3 regions of the Cohnella candida genome follow, and region 1 is predicted to be linked to each of the others. Evidence: riboswitches for the same ligand, from Rfam matches in the RefSeq annotation. Region 1 holds a riboswitch; each other region holds the start of a gene.
What was found. A riboswitch is a leader RNA that binds a small molecule or an ion and turns the genes downstream of it on or off. The one in region 1 is predicted to bind cyclic di-AMP.
Positions count from the first base shown of each region.

Region 2: linked by a shared signal. The riboswitch ahead of EAV92_RS01635 (3D domain-containing protein) and the one ahead of EAV92_RS20235 (C40 family peptidase) in region 1 are both predicted to bind cyclic di-AMP.
Region 3: linked by a shared signal. The riboswitch ahead of EAV92_RS12895 (KamA family radical SAM protein) and the one ahead of EAV92_RS20235 (C40 family peptidase) in region 1 are both predicted to bind cyclic di-AMP.

Region 1 covers NZ_CP033433.1:4,376,703-4,379,972, forward strand. The annotation lists gene EAV92_RS20225 (ABC transporter substrate-binding protein) at 1-80, opposite strand, end outside; gene EAV92_RS20230 (TFIIB-type zinc ribbon-containing protein) at 280-618, shown strand; gene EAV92_RS20235 (C40 family peptidase) at 685-1,191, opposite strand; cyclic di-AMP (ydaO/yuaA leader) riboswitch at 1,197-1,333, opposite strand; gene EAV92_RS20240 (hypothetical protein) at 1,573-2,388, opposite strand; gene EAV92_RS20245 (M1 family metallopeptidase) at 2,401-3,270, opposite strand, start outside.
Region 2 covers NZ_CP033433.1:334,775-338,044, forward strand. The annotation lists gene EAV92_RS01625 (ArsB/NhaD family transporter) at 1-156, shown strand, start outside; gene EAV92_RS01630 (polysaccharide deacetylase family protein) at 243-1,034, shown strand; gene EAV92_RS01635 (3D domain-containing protein) at 1,101-1,751, opposite strand; cyclic di-AMP (ydaO/yuaA leader) riboswitch at 1,759-1,940, opposite strand; gene EAV92_RS01640 (LysR family transcriptional regulator) at 2,045-2,965, opposite strand; gene EAV92_RS01645 (succinate dehydrogenase cytochrome b558 subunit) at 3,156-3,270, shown strand, end outside.
Region 3 covers NZ_CP033433.1:2,768,628-2,771,897, reverse strand. The annotation lists gene EAV92_RS12905 (GntR family transcriptional regulator) at 137-772, shown strand; gene EAV92_RS12900 (TIR domain-containing protein) at 957-1,388, shown strand; cyclic di-AMP (ydaO/yuaA leader) riboswitch at 1,507-1,649, shown strand; gene EAV92_RS12895 (KamA family radical SAM protein) at 1,765-2,934, shown strand; gene EAV92_RS12890 (ATP-binding protein) at 2,948-3,270, opposite strand, start outside.

The DNA.
Region 1 (3,270 bases):
TCTCCGAAGCTGCAGCCGGCCAACAGGCTTGCCGTCAACGCGAACGGAAAGACGTAACGGGTCCAACGGTAGCGATTCAATTTCCCCACTCCTCCCATTTCTTTTCCTTGTTTCTCTATGATTCGACTCTATTATCTTCCAAGTGGAATCCATTTCCTAGGGAAATAAGGAAATGTTATGAGATTTTAGGGAAAATTTAGGGAGGGGGAGCGCGGAACCGCATGGCCGTTCGGCCGTATGGAATGAGGGCAAACCTGAATTTAAAGGAGGTTGAAGAGCATGAATTGCCCGGTATGCGACAATTCGCGCCTGAGAGAGGTTGAGAAGAACGGCATCCTGATCGACGTCTGCCCGACATGCAAAGGGGTTTGGCTGGATCGGGGGGAATTGGAGAAGCTGATGACGGACGTGCGCGAGGTGCGTCAGGATTACAACGAGTGGTATTATGCGGACTCGGACCGCCGGAACGATCCGTCCCAATATCCGCCGCAACAGCAGCCGCCTTATCCGCAGCAGCAAAGCCGCCAACCGTATTACGGGAGCCACCCGCAGGGACATCCGAAACACTACAAAAAGAAAAAGAGCGTACTGGACGTTTTCGGAGACTTGTTTGACTGATTCCGCGCGGTGGTAATAAAAAACGAAGACCCGCTTGAGCGGGCCTTCGTCCTCGGTTCAGCCAAGTCATCCAGCGGCGGATTCGTCGTCCGCTCCCGCGGCGACGTCCGGATCGGTGGCGACTTCCTGATAAGTGTCGGTATCCATCACGCGGCGTGCTCCGATGTAGCGTTTCACGTAGTAATCCGCCGACAAAGAGTCGATCGTTACCCCGCGGGTAAAGGAAGCGTGGGCGAATTTGCCGTCGCCAACGTAGATTCCTACGTGCGAAACACCATGACCGCTCGTGTTGAAGAATACCAGGTCGCCCGCGCGAAGATCGGCGCGAGCCACTTTTTTGCCGCGTTGGAACTGTTCCTTCGAGCTGCGCGGAAGCGTGATCCCGAGCTTCTTGAAGACGTATCCGGTAAATCCGGAGCAGTCGAATCCGCCCGTGGTCGTTCCTCCGTAGTCGTAATCGACGCCGATCACTTTGCCGATCGTGTCGTCCAGCTTGGAGTCAGCAAACGCGCTTCCGACTTGGAAGGCAAGCAAAAAAGCAAGAGAAAGCAGCAAAACGGAAACTTTACGCAAGACTGGGTGTCCCCTTCCGATGCCTACGAGGTTAGCTGGAGGGTTCGGTTGAAGGTTCCCTATGGCCACTGTGTTGCGAGGCCAATTCACCCGTAATGGTTCCCCCGTTTCCCGGTGCACGGGAATTCGGCAATTTTTTCACACAGCCCTAAATATTCGCTTTTTGCGGCGGACTTCCTGCTCCCCAAGGATTAGAATTCCTTAATCTTTGCCTCCCAATCGACTCTTTGAACCTCCTTTCAAGGCGGTTTTTTAGTTGCCCGTAAAACGCGCAACCCCCGCCCGCAAGCGCCGGAGCGGCTTACGGACGGGGATTTCCCGGGCAGGAATTGTCGAATGACGACCGGGACTTCGGGCATGAGACGGACGGAAAAAACAGGCTTACTCGTTTCCCCTCCAGACCGCGAATTGGGAGGCGGCGGTCCAGAGGGACAGCAGGGTGCGCACGAAGTGGAAAGCTTGGTGAAGCGCCACGGCGATAAAACCCGACCAGAGGAGAGAGACGGACGACACGGCTGCGGATGCGGCGGCGCCGATGCCGGCCATCGCCAGCGAGACGGCCAGAAGCGGCAACGCCCGGGACAGGGCTTGCATCAGTGCTTTGCCGAAGCCTTCGCGGCTGACGGCGCCGAATTGAAGGCATTGGAACAGCACGTGGACGACGAAGCCCCAGATGAGCCATCCCGCCGCATAGGGTAGCAGCTCCCGGATCCAGCTTCCGGGAGAGCCGGCGCTGAAGAACCGGTCCTTGGCCATCGGCAGCAGCCAGACGGCGGGAAGCAGCGCGAGGGCGTTCTCCAGCCAGTAGAGCAGCACGACCGGTTTCCACGCTTGCCGGATGCCGGCGAGCATGCGGGTGCCGCTCTTCTCTTCTTCCGAATGGCGGAAGGAGTAATAGAGGCCGGCGTTGATCAAGGGAGAGACGATCATCCGGAACAGCAGCAAGCCTGCCAGCAGCCAGAGAAGCGGGTCGAGCAAATCGGTCCGAAGCAGCCGGAATTCCGCTTCGATCAGGAACAGCGGAATCGCGTTCGCGTTCGGGTGAAGGTCGGGATACCGCGCGAGCACGGGCGTCACCACGGAGTCTACCAGCCGGAACAGGAAGAATCCCCACAATAAGCGATACAGAAATAAGAGAACCCCTACATACTTATGCCGGACCGTCATGTCCCATCCCTTGCCGAGCCATCTTCTCATGCGGCGCTCACCTCACCATGCGAATGTGCTGAAGAAGCTTTCCAGCGCCTGGGCGACGCCGGTCGTCCATTTGACCCGTTCCTTGGAGGGGACTTCCGCCTTCAGGAAGTTGTTGTAGCGCCGGTTGTCCAGGACGACCGACAGGTTCGGGTCCACGGCCGCATAGAGCAGCGGGGATGCCGAATCGAGCTGCAATTGGGTCTGGTTCTGCGCTCCGTCCCACTGTCTGCGTTCCGTCCGGCCGTCCGCGTAGCCAAGCGCGAGAGTGACCGGCTGCGGGCTGCCTCCTTTGCGCTTGAGCGTCACCAAGGTGCGATAGCCGCCCTGCTCGGTTTTGTGGGAATCGATCGATTCGATGGAGAAGTCGGCCGTCTCCCCGCGGTACACGTAAGCGCCGAAGAAATCGTTCCATTTGAGCTTCGTCACGTTTTCGGCCACCTTTTGAAAATCCGCCGTGGACGGGTGTTTGAACCGGTATTTCTGGAAATAGGCGCGCAGGATTTTGTTCATCGTCTTCTCTCCGACCTGCCGCTCCATGGCCGTCAGCACGAGTTTGGCCCGCAGGTACACGTTATCCGCGTAGCCGTCCGGTTTGCCGTAGTGCCAGGCGAACTGGTGCAGCGGTTCGGGATCGGTGAGGTAGCTTCCTTCCACGGCCGTGTTCGGCGAAACGCCGTAAATGGCGGACATCAGCTTGTCTTCGGAGTAGGAGGTGAAGCCCTCATCCAGCCAAGCCTCTTCGAACTCGTTGGAGGCAGCCATGCCGTACCAATATTGGTGCGCGATTTCGTGAACGAGGGTCCGCTCCAGCTCGTAACCCGGACTGGCGCTCTTGGCGGCTGCGGCGGTGACGAGCGTCGGGTATTCCATGCCGCCGGCTCC
Region 2 (3,270 bases), 1.2 Mb from region 1:
CTCGTCGGGGCCAGCGCGAATCTTATCGCGGCAGGTCTGTCGGCCAAGGAAGGCCATCCGATCCGGTTCCTCGAATACATGAAAATCGGCTTCCCGCTCATGTTGCTTTCCGTCGTGCTTGCCAGCGCTTATGTCTATTTGCGTTACCTCGTCTAACAATCTCCCCAGCGGTGAATGATTCTTTTCGTTTCCGCCGACCCTAAGGAAAGAACCGGAAAAGGCGTCGGAGAGGAGGGCCGCGATTGGATAGGTACCGTTGCATACGGAGGGTGGCGGCGCTTCTCTGCGCGTGCGTGCTTGTTGCGGCGATGGCCCGTTCCGAAGCTTTCGCCGAGCAGGGAAGCGGGAAGCCGAAAAAAATGCCTTGGGCGGAAATGCAAAAGCGCTACAAAGGCGTGTTCGTGCTGTCCGCTCCCCGCGAAGTTAGGAAAGTCGCGCTCACGTTTGACGACGTTCCGGATCCCCGTTATACGCCGTACGTGCTGGACGTTTTGAAAAGGAAGGGCGTTCACGCGACTTTCTTCGTGGTGGGGACAAGAGCGGGCAAACATCCGAACCTCGTGCGGCGGATCCACCGGGAAGGGCACGCCGTCGGCAACCATTCGTATTCTCATCCCGACTTTTCCAAGACTCCTCTGCTTAAAGCCCAAGAACAGATCCGCAGGACCGAGGATCGCCTGCAGTGGCTGCTCGGCTTCCGGCCGCGGCTGTTCCGTCCGCCGTACGGGGAAATCCTGCCGAAGCAGTTGGAATGGGCAAAAACCGCCGGCTATACCGTCGTCAACTGGGACGTGGATTCTTCCGATTGGCGCCAGCTCAAGTCGGGCGAAGTGTTCCGGAACGTGACGACGGCGGTGCGCCCGGGTTCCGTAATCCTGATGCACGCTGGAGGCGGGGAGGGCCAGAACCTCTCGGGCACGGTAGAAGCGCTTCCGAGGATCATCGATTGGCTGCGGAAGCACGATTACGAACCGGTCACGCTGCCGGAACTGATTGGAGTACCCGAGAAACGCGGAACGATTCCGCTTCCCTGAAACGTCGAAAAGCTCCCCTGATGGGGAGCTTTTCGCGTTTTCGTTCTCGTATTCGGCTCGGTTTCCTTACTTCAAAATGTACACTTTCACGCTCTGGAAACCGAAGCCCGAAACGAACGAGCGGGAGCCCGGAATGAAGATGTCGATCCGTTTCCCTTTGATCGCGCTGCCGGAATCGGTCGCGGTCGCGATCAAGCCGCCTTTGGGCAGGCCGTTGAAATCGTAGCCGGTGATGTACACCTTCGTGCCGAAAGGAATGACTTTCGGGTCGACGGCGATCGTGCCGAGCTTCAGCGGGTTGCCGAAATAGTCGACCGGACCCCAGCCGTTCTCTTCAGGAGCGTCGGAATAAGCCGTCGCTTTGATATCGAGCACCTTGGAGAACTCCAGCGATTGCCCGGCCATCGTCGTGACCGTTTTCCCGTCATTCGCGGACGGTTTGGCGGAAGCCGCTTTCGAAGATGCCGCTTTCACGGTTCCCGTAGGAATGTTCATCTTCAGTCCGTCGTAGATGTTGAGCGGATCCACGTTCGGATTCGCGCTCATCAGCCTCTGCACGGAGATGTCGAATTTCTTGGACAGCAGCCAGAACGTGTCCCCGTCGTGCGCCGTGTAAGAAGCGGTGGCCGCGTGGGCCGTCAGCCCGGGGAGAAGCAACGCGCCTCCAAGAAACAATGCGGCGGTACGGATGCCCGCCTTTTTCCAATGACCATTCAACAACGGTAAATCCTCCTTGTGCGGCCGGCGAGGTTAGCTGTCGGGTTCGGGCTGGGAGTACAACCCTACGCGCGGTCATGCGCGACTCACCCCAAGCGCGGCGTTGCCGCGCGGTGTTTCATGTCCCCCGCACTCATGATCGGGAGTTTGCGAAGCAAACTCTCCATTCGAGTTTTGGCCTTGTTTTGTTAATCGGCAAGCAGGGTAATGACCTTGCTTCCTTGGCAAAGAGAATACCATATCCCCCCTGCCCGTCCTAGCGGTAGTTGTTCCCAAAGCGCCGGAAACCCCCGTCACGACAGCTCTTTCGGCAGATGGGCGCCGCGCGCAAAAAAAGCAGACGTTTCCTCGATGAGAAAACGGATGGAAGGCGTCAGCCAGGCCGGATCCCCGTGTACGAGGGAGGTCGTCCGCTTGGTCTGCTCGAGGTTGCGGACCCGCACGACATACAGATCGTTATCCTCCAGCAGCTGCCTGCGCAGATAGGATTTCGGAAGCAGCGTGCCAGCCCGCGAAGCGGATAGAAGGCGGACGATCGCCTCGAACGAATCGATTTCCATCCGGACGTCCGGCTTCACGCCGTGGCGGCGGAGCAGCTCGTCCGTCAGCGTCCGATACCAGGTCCCCGGGGCGAAGAGGATCATCGGCAGTCCGTTCAGGTCCGCCATCTCGAGCTGCGTTTTTTCCAATATAAAATGGGTTCGCGGCAGCACGAGCATGAGATGATCGTCAAATAAGGGTAAACTGGTAATGGCGGGATCGTCGGCGACCGCGGAAGCGACCAGTCCGAAATCGACCTTGCGTTCCTTAACCAGCGTGGCGATCTCATGGGACTTGCCCGTGACCGCCTTGATTTCCAGACTCGGATGCTTCTCCGTCATCGCCGTGATGAGGTCGGGCAGCGTCGTTTGCAGGGTGGTGAGACTGGCGCCGATCGTGACGATTTGGGCTTCGTCCGTTTTGAAGGCATTCAGCTTCTGAAGGTACGAACCGTGAAACCTGCGGAGCTCCAGCGCGAACTCGTAGGTGAGCTGGCCGGCGGCCGTGAGCTCAAGCCTTTTGCCGATCCGGCGGAACAGCTCCACACCCAGCTCGGCCTCCAGCCGCGAGATGCGCCGGGACAGGGCGGGCTGAGAGACGTTGAGCCTCTCGGCGGCTTTGTTGAGGCTAGTATGCTCTACGACGGTGGCAAACAATCGCATATCCTCCAGCATGCGGATCGACCAACCTTTCCTATATGCAATATGGTTATAAGGTTTTATAAAAAATAAGCAGTTCCATTATAAGCGAAAATAGAGTAACCTTAAATGCGGTGACAACTCGGTGACGGAATTTGGAACGATTTGCGTATGCCCAATATCCGACCTTCAACCGAACGGACTCGAAAGGAGATTCAACTACGACATGAGTGGAAATTCGTACTTACCCCGTAAGCTGCATTCTTTATTGGGGGTCATTCCGCTGGGACTGTTCTTTATCGAGCATGCCCTGACGAACTACTCGGCCTTCGAAGGCGGGC
Region 3 (3,270 bases), 1.6 Mb from region 1:
CGCCCTTGTTTGTCGTCGAATACGAAGGGGCCGAAAACATAGGCAAGACCCGTTTACATAAACGTTGAAAAGCCGTATGCTTGGGCTATTATGGGAATGTCGTCACTCGTCGAGAATAAGGGGAAGAGACAGCCAAATGGCAGACACCACGGAAACGGCCGGTTATAAATCGATCGCGCTCGATCTCGCTCACCGGATCGTCAGCGGAGAATTTCCGGTCGGCAGCAAAATTTCGGGAAGATCCCTGCTCGCGGGGCAGTATCACGTTTCTCCAGAGACGATTCGCAAAGCGATCGGCCTGCTCAAGGACGAGAATATCGTTTCCGTCTCCCAAGGGAAGGAAAACGTCGTTCTTTCGGAACAGAAAGCAAGCGAGTACGTTACGAAAAACCATTACCTGAAATCCGTGTATTCCCTGAAGCAGGATCTGCAGCTGCTTCTTCGGCAAAAGAGAGAGATTGACCGGAAATTCGATTCCCTGCTGTCCGAGATCATTGAAGCCTCGGATCGCCTTCAGAATCTGAAGCCTTATCATCCCGTCGAAATCGAGGTCCGTGAGTCCTCCCACACCGTGGGCAAGACGATCGCCGATTTGCAATTCTGGCAAAACACGGGGGCGACCATTATCGCCTTGCGACGGGGAACGGGCGTATCGATCTCGCCCGGACCCCATGTCGTGATCCGGGAAAGCGACGTGCTGGTCGTCGTCGGGGACGAAAAAACGTATCAAAAAACCGAGCAGTTCATCAACCAACCGCGCAAGGAAGCTTGACCTCGTTCCTCTAAAGCACGAACCGCCCGTGGGGCGGTTTTTTATTGCATTGTTTTACAAACAACTTTTAAACGGTTAATAGGTTGTCAGTGTGGTTCGGTTTTGATATCATGAGGGTAGTTGAGCCTGTTCACGAGGGCTCTTCTTTGTTTTACAAGCCATATCCGCGAGGTGTAGCGAGGCCGTGTCAAACGATCGGGAACGGGAACGCACCTATAAACTGTATTTAAGCCATACCTGGAATCATAATCATTCCGTTCGGGAACTCAAATCTTTTATGGACGCCGAGGAGGCGTTCCGGTATCAGTCGTATTCCATCTCTCCTCATCATCCGGTTCATGCTGCGATGGAAGAACGGAAACTGTACGAGTTGATCAAAAGCAAAATGAAATTTTGCGATGCCGTGATTTTGCTGTGCGGCGTTTATCCGTCTTACAGTCGATGGATCAACAAAGAGCTGATCGCCTGTAAAGAGGAGCTTCGCAAACCGTTGATTGCGGTCGAACGCTACGGCTCGGCGAAAACCTCGCTGCTGGTCAAAGAAAACGCGGATCTTATCGTGGACTGGAATGCCGAAGCGATCACCGGCGCCATTCGGAAACTGGTCGAACCTTGATGGGATCCAACGGGCGAGGAAGAAAATTTTTACAAACAACTTCAATATAAAAATGAGTTGTCAGATTGGAAAGTCTTTGTTATAGTGGAAATAATTCGGTTGTCAACTTTCTCAACTCCATATTGAACAGCTTAGTTTCCGGCAAGAGCCGGGAAGCGGGGGAACCAATTTTTTGGGGCGAATCGGTCCGCGTTCAGGACCGTAGGGAACCATCTATCCCGAGTCCGTCAGCTAACCTCGTCAGCTTTGGATGGGTCAGGCATCTTCAGGCGCGGCTTCACCGCGTCTGTCTTTCGACCCGTACAGCGGGTCTTTTTCATTTGCCGAGGACCCTTCAAATAAAGGCAATCCACCCTATTTTGAAGGAGGGAGTCGTATGGCGAAGCCCAAGTATATCACCGATCTGGCCAGAATCCGGCAAATCCCGGAGCATGAAAGAGAGCTGCTGAAGCGAATAACGGACAAATTCGTTTTCCGGGTGAACGATTATTATTTGGATTTGATCGATTGGGAGGATCCGTCGGACCCGATTCGCAAATTGGTGATTCCAAATGCGGACGAACTGAGCGAATACGGCAGATGGGATGCTTCGGACGAGGATACGAATTACGTCGTACCGGGCTGCCAGCATAAATACCGTTCCACGGCGTTGCTGATCGTGTCGGAAGTATGCGGGGCTTATTGCCGGTACTGCTTCCGAAAAAGGCTGTTTCGCAACGATGTGAACGAGGCTGTGACGGACGTGGAGCCGGGGCTGAAGTATATCGCGGAACACCCGGAGATCAGCAATGTCCTGCTGACGGGCGGAGACAGCTTGATTCTGGGGACGCCGAAGCTGAAGGCGATCTTCGAGAGGCTGAGGGAGATCGAGCACGTGAAGATCATCCGGCTCGGGTCCAAGCTGCCGGTTTTCAATCCGATGCGGATTTACGAGGACGAGGAGCTGCTCGAGACGATCCGTGTTCATTCCACGCCGGAGAAGCGGATTTACGTCATGGCGCATATTAACCATCCGAGAGAAATCACGAAGGAGGCGGTTCGGGGTTTCGACGCGCTTCATCGGGCCGGTGCCATCGTCGTGAACCAAACTCCCGTGCTGAGAGGAATTAACGACGATCCGCGCGTGTTGGGGGAACTGCTTGACCGGTTGTCGTGGGCGGGCGTTACGCCGTACTATTTTTTCGTGAATCGCCCTGTCGCCGGCAATCGGGCGTTCGTCCTTCCGCTGGCGGAAGTGTATGAGATCGTGGAGAAAGCGAAGTCGTACACTTCCGGATTGGGCAAGCGCGTCCGGCTGTCGATGAGCCATACATCGGGAAAAATCGAAATCCTGGCCATCGAGGGCGGCAAAGCGTATTTAAAATATCACCAATCCCGCGACGGAGAGTACGGCAAGTTCATGGTGCTCGATTGCCCTCCCGAAGCCGCATGGTTCGACGACCTGCCGGGGAACGAACGTTACTGGAAGAAGCCGGTTAAACGCACGGAAGCGGTCGTCTCGGTGAACGCACTGCCGGAATTTCCTCCTCGCAAACAGACGGTTTAGCCGGCAGCGAAGCTTAACGACCGATCAGGGAAATCCCCTGATCGGTTTTTTGCGTATTGTCATCCGCATCCGCCTGAACGGGCATCTCGGTGAGTAGAGGCAATTTGACCGTAAATGAGGAGCCTTGGTCCAGTACGCTTCGAGCGTCCAGCGATCCGCCGTGGTCTTGAATGATTTTTTTGCAGATCGAGAGTCCGAGCCCCGTGCCGCTTTCCTTCGTCGTGAAGAACGGCGTAAAAATCTTTTCCATCTGTTCCTGCGTCATGCCGCTGCCCGTATCTTCGATCTCGATGAAACAATGCTTCGTGTCGCCGCGCAGCCGGATATGAACCGAAC